DNA from 3 places in the Planococcus versutus genome. Region 3 is predicted to be linked to each of the others. Evidence: a T-box and tRNA genes for the amino acid it is inferred to sense, from the RefSeq annotation. Region 3 holds a T-box; the other regions hold tRNA genes.
The links. The T-box of region 3 lies ahead of alaS (alanine--tRNA ligase). A T-box ahead of a tRNA ligase gene usually reads a tRNA of that ligase, here a tRNA-Ala.
Positions count from the first base shown of each region.

Region 1: it encodes a tRNA-Ala, which carries the amino acid that the T-box ahead of alaS (alanine--tRNA ligase) is inferred to sense. The anticodon was not compared.
Region 2: it encodes a tRNA-Ala, which carries the amino acid that the T-box ahead of alaS (alanine--tRNA ligase) is inferred to sense. The anticodon was not compared.

Region 1 covers NZ_CP016540.2:78,330-82,811, reverse strand. Annotated here, with positions in the region: rRNA gene I858_RS00415 (16S ribosomal RNA) at 1-1,119, opposite strand, end outside; tRNA gene I858_RS00410 (tRNA-Ala) at 1,356-1,431, opposite strand; tRNA gene I858_RS00405 (tRNA-Pro) at 1,438-1,514, opposite strand; tRNA gene I858_RS00400 (tRNA-Arg) at 1,542-1,618, opposite strand; tRNA gene I858_RS00395 (tRNA-Leu) at 1,650-1,738, opposite strand; tRNA gene I858_RS00390 (tRNA-Gly) at 1,763-1,837, opposite strand; tRNA gene I858_RS00385 (tRNA-Leu) at 1,843-1,927, opposite strand; tRNA gene I858_RS00380 (tRNA-Lys) at 1,949-2,024, opposite strand; tRNA gene I858_RS00375 (tRNA-Thr) at 2,036-2,111, opposite strand; tRNA gene I858_RS00370 (tRNA-Val) at 2,119-2,194, opposite strand; rRNA gene rrf (5S ribosomal RNA) at 2,205-2,320, opposite strand; rRNA gene I858_RS00360 (23S ribosomal RNA) at 2,460-4,482, opposite strand, start outside.
Region 2 covers NZ_CP016540.2:154,813-159,294, forward strand. Annotated here, with positions in the region: rRNA gene I858_RS00820 (23S ribosomal RNA) at 1-1,601, shown strand, start outside; rRNA gene rrf (5S ribosomal RNA) at 1,683-1,798, shown strand; tRNA gene I858_RS00830 (tRNA-Thr) at 1,843-1,915, shown strand; tRNA gene I858_RS00835 (tRNA-Glu) at 1,966-2,040, shown strand; tRNA gene I858_RS00840 (tRNA-Val) at 2,046-2,121, shown strand; tRNA gene I858_RS00845 (tRNA-Tyr) at 2,142-2,225, shown strand; tRNA gene I858_RS00850 (tRNA-Gln) at 2,245-2,319, shown strand; tRNA gene I858_RS00855 (tRNA-Lys) at 2,330-2,402, shown strand; tRNA gene I858_RS00860 (tRNA-Ala) at 2,434-2,506, shown strand; gene I858_RS00865 (citrate synthase/methylcitrate synthase) at 2,576-3,655, opposite strand; gene I858_RS00870 (LysR family transcriptional regulator) at 3,760-4,482, shown strand, end outside.
Region 3 covers NZ_CP016540.2:1,409,630-1,414,111, reverse strand. Annotated here, with positions in the region: gene alaS (alanine--tRNA ligase) at 1-2,273, opposite strand, end outside; T-box leader at 2,315-2,524, opposite strand; gene recD2 (SF1B family DNA helicase RecD2) at 2,798-4,482, opposite strand, start outside.

The DNA of each region.
Region 1 (4,482 bases), 1.3 Mb from region 3:
TTGCGCTCGTTGCGGGACTTAACCCAACATCTCACGACACGAGCTGACGACAACCATGCACCACCTGTCACCACTGTCCCCGAAGGGAAAAGTGTATCTCTACACCGGGCAGTGGGATGTCAAGACCTGGTAAGGTTCTTCGCGTTGCTTCGAATTAAACCACATGCTCCACCGCTTGTGCGGGCCCCCGTCAATTCCTTTGAGTTTCAGCCTTGCGGCCGTACTCCCCAGGCGGAGTGCTTAATGCGTTAGCTGCAGCACTAAGGGGCGGAAACCCCCTAACACTTAGCACTCATCGTTTACGGCGTGGACTACCAGGGTATCTAATCCTGTTTGCTCCCCACGCTTTCGCGCCTCAGCGTCAGTTACAGACCAGAAAGTCGCCTTCGCCACTGGTGTTCCTCCACATCTCTACGCATTTCACCGCTACACATGGAATTCCACTTTCCTCTTCTGTACTCAAGTTCTCCAGTTTCCAATGACCCTCCACGGTTGAGCCGTGGGCTTTCACATCAGACTTAAAGAACCGCCTGCGCGCGCTTTACGCCCAATAATTCCGGACAACGCTTGCCACCTACGTATTACCGCGGCTGCTGGCACGTAGTTAGCCGTGGCTTTCTGGTGAGGTACCGTCAAGGTGCCAGTAGTTACTTGGCACTTGTTCTTCCCTCACAACAGAGTTTTACGATCCGAAAACCTTCGTCACTCACGCGGCGTTGCTCCGTCAGACTTTCGTCCATTGCGGAAGATTCCCTACTGCTGCCTCCCGTAGGAGTCTGGGCCGTGTCTCAGTCCCAGTGTGGCCGATCACCCTCTCAGGTCGGCTACGCATCGTTGCCTTGGTAGGCCATTACCCCACCAACTAGCTAATGCGCCGCGGGCCCATCCTGCAGTGACAGCCGAGACCGTCTTTCCGTGCAGCCTCAGGAGAGGCCGCAAACTATTCGGTATTAGCACCGGTTTCCCGGAGTTATCCCGATCTGCAGGGCAGGTTGCCCACGTGTTACTCACCCGTCCGCCGCTAAACCAAAGGAGCAAGCTCCAATGGTTCCGCTCGACTTGCATGTATTAGGCACGCCGCCAGCGTTCGTCCTGAGCCAGGATCAAACTCTCCATTATAGAGAACATTTGACTGCTCTAGTTGTTGCTGGCACCATCCGAAGATGGCTTGATCTACAAAATGCTGATCAGTAAATTTTCGTCACGCACACCGAGATGAAAAACAACTTTGCTCTGTTTGCCAAAGGCAACCTTTGCAAAAGGCAACCTTTGCAAAAGCCGTGCTCACACCGAGGTTCTCGTGACGTCTTTCGTTGACGTTTTGCTGTTCAGTTTTCAAGGTTCAACTATCAAAATGGTGGAGCCTAGCGGGATCGAACCGCTGACCTCCTGCGTGCAAGGCAGGCGCTCTCCCAGCTGAGCTAAGGCCCCATTGTTTGGTCGGGAAGACAGGATTCGAACCTGCGACCCCTTGGTCCCAAACCAAGTGCTCTACCAAGCTGAGCTACTTCCCGAACTTGAGATGCTGGATGTAAAAATTATGGTGCGCCCGAGAGGACTCGAACCTCTAACCGCTTGATTCGTAGTCAAGTACTCTATCCAATTGAGCTACGGGCGCATATGATGCTATTCACTGTTTTGTGAAAAGATGGTGCCGAGGACCGGAATCGAACCGGTACGGTAGTCACCTACCGCAGGATTTTAAGTCCTGTGCGTCTGCCAGTTCCGCCACCCCGGCTTAGGGTCGATAAAGATTAAAAATTGGAGCGGAAGACGAGGTTCGAACTCGCGACCTCCACCTTGGCAAGGTGGCGTTCTACCACTGAACTACTTCCGCAAAAATGGTGCGGGTGAAGGGAGTCGAACCCCCACGCCCGAAGGCGCTAGATCCTAAGTCTAGTGCGTCTGCCAGTTCCGCCACACCCGCGTGGCAATTATTAAATTAAAATGGTGAGCCATGAAGGATTCGAACCTTCGACCCTCTGATTAAAAGTCAGATGCTCTACCAGCTGAGCTAATGGCTCATTTACATGAGTGGTGCCGGAGAAAGGAGTCGAACCCTCGACCTACTGATTACAAGTCAGTTGCTCTACCAACTGAGCTACTCCGGCAAAAAAATGGTGGAGGATGACGGGATCGAACCGCCGACCCTCTGCTTGTAAGGCAGATGCTCTCCCAGCTGAGCTAATCCTCCAATATGTATTGCCCAGCGACGTCCTACTCTCACAGGGGGAAACCCCCAACTACCATCGGCGCAAAAGAGCTTAACTGCCGTGTTCGAGATGGGAACGGGTGTGGCCTCTTTGCCATCATCACTGGACTATTTTTTTCGAAAGACAAGATTTAGTATACCAGTACTCCTGGTATTTTCAAGCTTTTTTTCAAAAACTTGTACTTATTCTTTCAAAACTGGATAAACGACAGGTGAAACAAATCGTGCATGATTCGCGTACAGTTTGTTGGTTAAGTCCTCGATCGATTAGTATTCGTCAGCTGCACGTGTCGCCACGCTTCCACCTCGAACCTATCTACCTCATCGTCTTTGAGGGATCTTACTTGCTTGCGCAATGGGAAATCTCATCTTGAGGGGGCTTCGTGCTTAGATGCTTTCAGCACTTATCCCGGCCACACATAGCTACCCAGCGATGCCCTTGGCAGAACAACTGGTACACCAGCGGTGTGTCCATCCCGGTCCTCTCGTACTAAGGACAGCTCCTCTCAAATTTCCTGCGCCCGCGACGGATAGGGACCGAACTGTCTCACGACGTTCTGAACCCAGCTCGCGTACCGCTTTAATGGGCGAACAGCCCAACCCTTGGGACCGACTACAGCCCCAGGATGCGATGAGCCGACATCGAGGTGCCAAACCTCCCCGTCGATGTGGACTCTTGGGGGAGATAAGCCTGTTATCCCCGGGGTAGCTTTTATCCGTTGAGCGATGGCCCTTCCATGCGGAACCACCGGATCACTAAGCCCGTCTTTCGACCCTGCTCGACATGTACGTCTCGCAGTCAAGCTCCCTTCTGCCTTTACACTCTGCGAATGATTTCCAACCATTCTGAGGGAACCTTTGGGCGCCTCCGTTACTCTTTAGGAGGCGACCGCCCCAGTCAAACTGCCCGCCTGACACTGTCTCCCAAGCCGATCAGGCTTGTGGGTTAGAATTTCAATACAACCAGGGTAGTATCCCACTGACGCCTCCGCCGAAGCTGGCGCTCCGGAATCTAAGGCTCCTACCTATTCTGTACAAGTTGCACCAAAATTCAATATCAGGCTACAGTAAAGCTCCACGGGGTCTTTCCGTCCTGTCGCGGGTAACCTGCATCTTCACAGGTACTATAATTTCACCGAGTCTCTCGTTGAGACAGTGCCCAGATCGTTACGCCTTTCGTGCGGGTCGGAACTTACCCGACAAGGAATTTCGCTACCTTAGGACCGTTATAGTTACGGCCGCCGTTTACTGGGGCTTCAATTCGCACCTTCGCTTGCGCTAAGCACTCCTCTTAACCTTCCAGCACCGGGCAGGCGTCAGCCCCTATACGTCACCTTACGGTTTTGCAGAGACCTGTGTTTTTGCTAAACAGTCGCCTGGGCCTATTCACTGCGGCTCTCTCGGGCTATTCACCCTACCAGAGCACCCCTTCTCCCGAAGTTACGGGGTCATTTTGCCGAGTTCCTTAACGAGAGTTCACTCGCTCACCTTAGAATTCTCTTCTCGCCTACCTGTGTCGGTTTGCGGTACGGGCACCTCCCGCCTCGCTAGAGGCTTTTCTTGGCAGTGTGAAATCAGGGACTCTGAGGTAAACCTCTTGCCATCACAGCTCAACGTGTCAGGAATGGGATTTGCCTCATTCCACGCCTCACTGCTTGGACGTGCACAACCAACGGCACGCTCTCCTTATCCTTCTGCGTCCCCCCATTGCTCAAACGGCGGGGAGGTGGTACAGGAATATCAACCTGTTGTCCATCGTCTACGCCTATCGGCCTCGACTTAGGTCCCGACTAACCCTGAGCGGACGAGCCTTCCTCAGGAAACCTTAGGCATTCGGTGGACGGGATTCTCACCCGTCTTTCGTTACTCATACCGGCATTCTCACTTCTAAGCGCTCCACCAGTCCTTCCGGTCTGACTTCAACGCCCTTAGAACGCTCTCCTACCACGGATCTCCGAAGAGATCCATCCACAGCTTCGGTAATCCGTTTAGCCCCGGTACATTTTCGGCGCAGTGTCACTCGACCAGTGAGCTATTACGCACTCTTTAAATGATGGCTGCTTCTAAGCCAACATCCTGGTTGTCTAAGCAACGCCACATCCTTTTCCACTTAACGGATATTTGGGGACCTTAGCTGGTGGTCTGGGCTGTTTCCCTCTTGACTACGGATCTTATCACTCGCAGTCTGACTCCCAAGCATAAATCACTGGCATTCGGAGTTTGTCTGAATTCGGTAACCCGGGATGGGCCCCTAGTCCAAACAGTGCTCT
Region 2 (4,482 bases), 1.3 Mb from region 3:
AATCCCGTCCACCGAATGCCTAAGGTTTCCTGAGGAAGGCTCGTCCGCTCAGGGTTAGTCGGGACCTAAGTCGAGGCCGATAGGCGTAGACGATGGACAACAGGTTGATATTCCTGTACCACCTCCCCGCCGTTTGAGCAATGGGGGGACGCAGAAGGATAAGGAGAGCGTGCCGTTGGTTGTGCACGTCCAAGCAGTGAGGCGTGGAATGAGGCAAATCCCATTCCTGATACGTTGAGCTGTGATGGCAAGAGGTTTACCTCAGAGTCCCTGATTTCACACTGCCAAGAAAAGCCTCTAGCGAGGCGGGAGGTGCCCGTACCGCAAACCGACACAGGTAGGCGAGAAGAGAATTCTAAGGTGAGCGAGTGAACTCTCGTTAAGGAACTCGGCAAAATGACCCCGTAACTTCGGGAGAAGGGGTGCTCTGGTAGGGTGAATAGCCCGAGAGAGCCGCAGTGAATAGGCCCAGGCGACTGTTTAGCAAAAACACAGGTCTCTGCAAAACCGTAAGGTGACGTATAGGGGCTGACGCCTGCCCGGTGCTGGAAGGTTAAGAGGAGTGCTTAGCGCAAGCGAAGGTGCGAATTGAAGCCCCAGTAAACGGCGGCCGTAACTATAACGGTCCTAAGGTAGCGAAATTCCTTGTCGGGTAAGTTCCGACCCGCACGAAAGGCGTAACGATCTGGGCACTGTCTCAACGAGAGACTCGGTGAAATTATAGTACCTGTGAAGATGCAGGTTACCCGCGACAGGACGGAAAGACCCCGTGGAGCTTTACTGTAGCCTGATATTGAATTTTGGTGCAACTTGTACAGAATAGGTAGGAGCCTTAGATTCCGGAGCGCCAGCTTCGGCGGAGGCGTCAGTGGGATACTACCCTGGTTGTATTGAAATTCTAACCCACAAGCCTGATCGGCTTGGGAGACAGTGTCAGGCGGGCAGTTTGACTGGGGCGGTCGCCTCCTAAAGAGTAACGGAGGCGCCCAAAGGTTCCCTCAGAATGGTTGGAAATCATTCGCAGAGTGTAAAGGCAGAAGGGAGCTTGACTGCGAGACGTACATGTCGAGCAGGGTCGAAAGACGGGCTTAGTGATCCGGTGGTTCCGCATGGAAGGGCCATCGCTCAACGGATAAAAGCTACCCCGGGGATAACAGGCTTATCTCCCCCAAGAGTCCACATCGACGGGGAGGTTTGGCACCTCGATGTCGGCTCATCGCATCCTGGGGCTGTAGTCGGTCCCAAGGGTTGGGCTGTTCGCCCATTAAAGCGGTACGCGAGCTGGGTTCAGAACGTCGTGAGACAGTTCGGTCCCTATCCGTCGCGGGCGCAGGAAATTTGAGAGGAGCTGTCCTTAGTACGAGAGGACCGGGATGGACACACCGCTGGTGTACCAGTTGTTCTGCCAAGGGCATCGCTGGGTAGCTATGTGTGGCCGGGATAAGTGCTGAAAGCATCTAAGCACGAAGCCCCCTCAAGATGAGATTTCCCATTGCGCAAGCAAGTAAGATCCCTCAAAGACGATGAGGTAGATAGGTTCGAGGTGGAAGCGTGGCGACACGTGCAGCTGACGAATACTAATCGATCGAGGACTTAACCAACAAACTGTACGCGAATCATGCACGATTTGTTTCACCTGTCGTTTATCCAGTTTTGAGTGAACAAGCACTCAATTAAAATAGTCCAGTGATGATGGCAAAGAGGCCACACCCGTTCCCATCTCGAACACGGCAGTTAAGCTCTTTTGCGCCGATGGTAGTTGGGGGTTTCCCCCTGTGAGAGTAGGACGTCGCTGGGCTATTCTATGTTTATTTTTTTTGTTCCTCATGATTCTTTTACCTTGCTTCCATAGCTCAGCAGGTAGAGTGCTTCCATGGTAAGGAAGAGGTCACCGGTTCGAATCCGGTTGGAAGCTTTTCTTTTTTTAGAGTTTCTAAATAGGAAGTTAAAAAATGAGTTAATTTAGGCCCCTTGGTCAAGCGGTTAAGACACCGCCCTTTCACGGCGGTAACACGGGTTCGAATCCCGTAGGGGTCACCATATTTGGAGGATTAGCTCAGCTGGGAGAGCATCTGCCTTACAAGCAGAGGGTCGGCGGTTCGATCCCGTCATCCTCCACCACTTTTTTCGTAAATTTATACGGTGGGGTAGCGAAGTGGCTAAACGCGGCGGACTGTAAATCCGCTCCTTCGGGTTCGGCAGTTCGAATCTGCCCCCCACCACCAGTTTTCTTATAGTAATTAATGGGGTATAGCCAAGCGGTAAGGCAACGGGTTTTGATCCCGTCATGCCCTGGTTCGAATCCAGGTACCCCAGCCATTTTTACTGTGAGCCATTAGCTCAGCTGGTAGAGCATCTGACTTTTAATCAGAGGGTCGAAGGTTCGAATCCTTCATGGCTCATTCTTTTAACATCCTTGCGCCTGTTCAGCGCGGGGCCTTAGCTCAGCTGGGAGAGCGCGTCGCTGGCAGTGACGAGGTCAGGGGTTCGAGCCCCCTAGGCTCCATTGTTCCATGTGTATTTGTACTATCCATGTGTAAAACCCCGTATCCATGTATTTGGATACGGGGTTTTTTTAGGTTTTGATGTATTCGGACTGTGGGCGGAAAATGACGTTGTGTTCTTGTTGTTCGAGTGCATGTGCTGTCCAACCTACAATACGTGCACTGCTGAAGGTGGGTGTAAACAATTCGGTAGGCATCGCGATCGAGCGCATAATAGCAGCGGCATAAAATTCTACATTGGTGTACAGTGCACGACCGGGTTTTCGTTCATTTAGCTTATCGGTGATAACGGCTTCTGCAGCAACTGCTAAATCAAGCCATGGATCTTCTCCATGAAGGTCGAGACACTTTTCTCGGAGGATGATGGATCGCGGATCTTCTGTACGGTAGATTCGGTGACCAAAGCCCATTATTTTTTCTCCTCGATTTAATTTTTCTTCAATAACTGGAACAATGCGGTCTTCTGTTTTTATGGTGTCTAGTAAATCAATGACGCCTGAAGGAGCCCCACCGTGAAGAGGACCTTTCATCGTTCCAAGCGCAGAAGTAATCGCTGACACTAAATCAGACTCGGTAGAAATGGTGACGCGCGCTGCAAATGTTGAAGCATTCATGCCATGTTCCATCGTTAGTTTTAAATAAGTATCAAGTGCTTCCGTTTGTACTGGTGAAGGTTGTTGTCTACTGATCATCCATAGGTAGTTGGCTGTATGTCCCAAATCGTCTCTTGGTTCAACAGCTTCAAGCTCGTGTTGAAAGCGATAAAACGCCGCTGTCATTACAGGCAATGCTGCTGTTAATGCAATAGCTTGTTGTTGTGAAGAAAGCGTTAGAAAATTAGTATCTGGATATGCGGATATCAATGTTCGCATAGCATCCATCAACGAAATTTCTTTTGGTAAAAGCTTCGTAATTTCAACAATATGTGTCGGCAGTTTCCGGTAGCTGAGTAACTGTTTAGACAAATGAGTTAGTTGTTGCGCATTTGGCCACTGACCAAACCAAAGAAAATAAGCTGTTTCCTCGAATGATTTATCTCGAACAACTGTTTCTATGCGTTCGCCTCGGTATCGCAGTTCTCCTAAATCTCCATCTACAGAAGCAATAGCAGTTTGAACGGCTACTACGCCTTTTAATCCTGGTTGAAACATCAGAATTCCTCCTTTTTCTTTTAGTTTACTCTCGTTATTTGATAATAAAAATTAAAGATATATAATTGAGACAATTAAGAAAAGTAATCGGAATGAGGGATGTCATGGAAGTTCAGTGGTTGAGAACCTTTGTGGATGCTGCAGAAACGTTAAACTTCAGAATGACGTCAGAACGACTGATGATGTCACAACCCAGTGTGACTGTTCATATTCGGTTATTAGAAGAAAACTTAGGTCTTCTTTTGTTCAAGCGCAGCAACAACCGGGTATCGTTAACAGAAGAAGGAAGGTATTTCAAAGAAAAAGCCGAAAAAGTACTAAAGCAATTAGATAACAGTATCGAAGCGGTGCATTCTTTTTCTCAAGGGTACCGAAAAAAATGGACACTAGCCATTTCACCTTTAATGGCAGAAACTGTTTTGCCTTATGTACTAAAGTCATTTACACAACAACATCCGCAAGTAGAGTTGGTGATTCGTGTAGAAGAATCTAGTGATATTGAAGAATTGGTTGAAACAGAACAAGTGTCGGCTGGCATTTCGGCTTTGCCGCCGATCGGTCGTCTGATTGAGCCACTTATCGTATACAACGATCCATTGCTGTTTGTTTTACCAAGAGATGCTTATGATGATGAGACAGGACCAGTCGTTTCAGTAGAACAAGCTTTACGAAGTGCAACATTGTTTACGCATCATCATCCTGTTTTTTGGGAAGAGTTATTAGGAATCCTGCGATTGCATGTACCTGGTATTCGCACCATGAAAGTGACGCAAGCCCATATCGTTAAACGATTTGTTCAAGAAGGACTGGGTACTTCGTTTTTGCCA
Region 3 (4,482 bases):
TGTGCATTTGAAATTTTCGCCAACAAGGATTCGTTTTCACGTTGCATAGATTTTATTTCTACTTGAACCGACTGGACTTTTTGAATCATGTCGCGCGGAGAAGATTTCAATAGACCTGCTGCCTGCTCTAATACGTGTTCGCTGTCTTTAAAGCTTTCATATGCGCCTTTCCCTGTTAAGGCTTCAATTCTGCGTACTCCAGCACCAATTCCGCTTTCTGAAACAATTTTAAACAAGCCGATTTCCGATGTATTGAATACATGAACACCACCACATAATTCTAAAGAATAGTCGCCAATTTCAACAACACGAACAACTTCTCCATATTTCTCACCAAACAAGGCCATTGCGCCCATCTCTTTTGCTTCTTGTAAATTGTGATAGCCTGTTTGCACTGCGATGCCTTCCCATACTTTTTCGTTTACGATGTGCTCGATTTTTTTTAACTCTTCTTTTGTCACTTGGCCAAAGTGAGAAAAGTCAAATCGTAAACGATCTGGTCCTACATAAGACCCCGCTTGGTTTACATGCGTTCCCAGTGTATCTTTTAACGCTTGGTGAAGAAGGTGTGTTGCTGTATGGTTTTTCACTGTATGACGACGCAATGCTGCATCTACTTGAGCCACTACAGTCGATTTTGTCAGTTCTCCACTTTCAACACGAACCGTATGCAAGTTTTGGCCGTTTGGTGCTTTTTTAACAGTTAAAACGGTTGCTTGAACCAAATCATTGCTCAAAACTCCGCGGTCAGCAATTTGTCCGCCACTTTCTGCGTAAAACGGAGTTTGATCTAATATCACGTCTACTTCTTCGCCTTCGTGAGCATATTCAGCTAGTTTTCCGTCTTTGATCATAACCAAAACTTCCGCATTTGCAACGGTTTGGCTATAGCCAATAAATTCACTCGTTTCTTTCAAATTGCCAAGTACTTCCGATTGCGTTTGCATAGAGTTGACGTCTTGACGCGCGTTTCTTGCACGATCACGCTGAGCTTGCATCGCTGCTTCAAAGCCTTCATGGTCGATGCTCATGCCTTCTTCTTCTGCATATTCCTCAGTCAATTCAACTGGAAAGCCATACGTGTCGTACAAACGAAATGCATCTTCACCCGGGATTTCAGTTTGCCCGTCTGCTTTTTGTTTTTCTACTACCGAAGACAAAATCGCTAAGCCGTCATGAAGCGTTTCGTGGAAACGTTGTTCTTCTAGTTTCATCACACGAACGATAAAGTCTTGTTTGTCGTTTACTTCGGGGTAGAAGCTCTTCATAATGTCTCCAACCACTGGTACTAGTTCAAACAAGAATGGTTTTTCAACGCCTAATTTTTTCGCATAACGAACTGCGCGACGTAATAAACGACGTAACACATAACCGCGTCCCTCGTTAGATGGAAGTGCTCCGTCACCAATCGCAAATGCAACCGTACGGATGTGGTCGGCAATCACTTTAAACGCCATATCCATATCCGCATCTTCGCCGTACGTTTTCCCTGAAATTTCTTCTGTTTTTCGGATAATCGGTACGAATAAATCCGTGTCGTAGTTGGTTGGTACGTCTTGAGCCACACAAGCCATGCGCTCTAAGCCCATTCCTGTATCGATATTTTGTTTAGGCAGCAATGTGTAGGTGTGATCTGAGTTGTGGTTGAATTGCGAGAACACCAAGTTCCAAATTTCCAAATAACGATTATTTTCGCCACCTGGATAAAGTTCAGGATCAGTCAAATCGTTGCCATAGCTTTCGCCGCGATCGTAGAAAATTTCAGAGTTCGGACCACTTGGGCCTTCGCCGATATCCCAAAAATTCCCTTCTAAACGAATGATGCGCTCCGCAGGTACACCCACTTCATTTAACCAAATCGCATATGCTTCTTCGTCTTCTGGATGAACTGTTACAGAAAGTTTTTCAGCATCAAAACCGATCCATTTGTCGTCCGTTAAAAATTCCCAAGCCCAGTGAATCGCTTCGGTTTTAAAGTATTCGCCAATTGAAAAGTTCCCAAGCATTTCGAAAAACGTATGATGACGCGCTGTTTTCCCGACGTTTTCAATATCATTTGTGCGAATAGATTTCTGTGCGTTTACGATTCGTGGATTATTTGGAATGACGCGACCATCAAAGTATTTCTTCAATGTAGCAACACCACTGTTAATCCATAACAAAGAAGGATCTTCAAAAGGCACAAGCGGTGCACTTGGCTCCTGATCGTGACCTTTTTCTTTAAAGAAATCGATATACATTTGTCTAATATCTTCAGCTTTTAAATGTTTCATGTGTTTTTCCTCCTCAACATAATAAAAAGCCCTCATCCCAAAAAAGGGACGAAGGCTTTATTTCGCGGTACCACCCTAGTTACACAAAGCAGAACGCTCTGTGTCTCTCGAACACCTTAACGCGGTTCAACGGCAGGAATTAGCTGCACTCCAGAGTAGCTTTCTAAAATCGAATGTCGTCGGAGTCTTTCAGCCTAGGATTCCATTTCTTTTCGAATGCGATTTTATACTGTCTCCATCAATGTGTTTGTCTATCAGTCTAATTTGAATTATAGAAAAAGCTTTGCGTGATGTCAATAGCGACGTGAAGAAATCGCTCCAGGCGGACGCTTTCCGGGGGCACTGCTTCAGCCACTTCCCTCGCCGCGCTCAGTCCAGGCTCTTCAGCTCGTGCTGTCTCCCCAGGAGTCGCCGCCTTACACTCTTTCTTCTAAAAGTTAAATCTTAAGGTATGTAGCAAAATAGCGCAGACTCCTGCGGGAAAGCGAAGCTATTTTGTGGAATACCTTCTTCACAACTAACTTTTATGCTTCCATAAAATTTTGTGGCGTGATGCCTTCCATACCGATCATTGGGTGAACAGTGTGAACGTTTTCAACGGTTAGGCTAATAGGTCCGCTTTGTTTTGTCTGTGCAAGTTGTTTTGTTTGTTCTTCGGTTTTTGGTTCGTCAGTCGCGACCGCTAAGCGACTTTTCAATGTAGTCATGCGTTGCGCGTCGTCTGTACGTTCGACACCATAACGAAAAACACCTGGGTCGCCGCATAAAATGAGAAAATCTTTACTTCGCGTGATGCCCGTGTATAGTAAATTGCGACGTAGCATTTTCATGTAGCCACGCACAATTGGCATGATGACAGTTGGAAATTCAGAGCCTTGTGATTTGTGAATCGAGCAGCAATACGCTAACGTTAATTGGTTTAAGTCGCTGCGTTCATAAGTTACTTCAATTCCATCAAATGAAGCGACTAACATATCTTGCTTTTCGACGGTTTCTTTTGCTCGCATAATAGCCACAACTTCGCCCATATCTCCGTTAAAGACATTGCTTTCAGGCTGGTTGACCAGTTGCAAAATTTTATCACCAATGCGATATGTAATATCGCCAAATACCAGTTCTTTACGTTTGCCGTCAGGATTTGAATTGACCAATTCTTGGATCAATCGATTTAAAGCGTCAATTCCTGCTGGTCCTTTGTACATGGGTGCTAGTACTTGAATATCTTTTATCGAATGACCTTTTGATAAAGCGCTTTTAACTACTTTTTCAACTACTGTCGGAATCTGGTCTATACCTGCTTTAATGAAAGAACGATCCGCTGTTTTTGCGGTAATGTCTTCTGGCAATTGCCCTTTTTTCATTTGATGTGCCAGTTCGATAATTGATGAGCCTGACGACTGTCGATAAATATCCGTTAATTCAACAGTTGGAATTCGTTTTGATTCTAGTAAATCGCGCAATACTTGACCAGGTCCGACTGGCGGCAATTGATCTTGGTCGCCAACAAAAATCAATTGGGCGTCTTCCGGTACAGCTTTTAACAATTGATGTGCGAGCCACGTATCAACCATCGACATTTCATCGATAATAATCAATTTGCCTTCAATTTCTTTTTCTGTTTCTTCGTCTTTTTCTTGACCATTAAATCCAAGCAAACGGTGAATGGTCATAGCTGGCAAATCAGTAGATTCACTCAACCGTTTAGCCGCCCGTCCAGTTGGTGCTGCAAGAATAATCGGAAAAGGTTCTTTTTTCTTTGCGTATTCTTTAGGGTCGAGTGATAATCCGTGAAGCTCGGCGTAAATTTCTACAAGTCCACGAACAACGGTTGTTTTCCCAGTACCTGGTCCTCCTGTTAAAATCATAACAGATGAGTTAATGCTATTTTCGATTGCTTCAACTTGCGTCTCAGCATAATTTACTCCAAGACGTTCTTCAGCTTCGCCAAGTGCTTTTCGCACTTCTGAACTCGGAAATTTTGCGCGATTTTCTTGTTCAGCCAGCAATGTTTCTAATTTTGTCGCAATGCCCACTTCCGAATAATAAAGTGATGGCAAGTAGAGCCGTGTTTCTTCTCCAGCCACTTTGCCTTCTTCATTTAATTCAATTGCCGCTTTTGAAATCGCATCAATTGAAATTTCTTCTTGTTGCCGTGCTTCAAGCATTTCTTTAACTACTGGAATTAACGTTTGGGCATCTACAAACACGT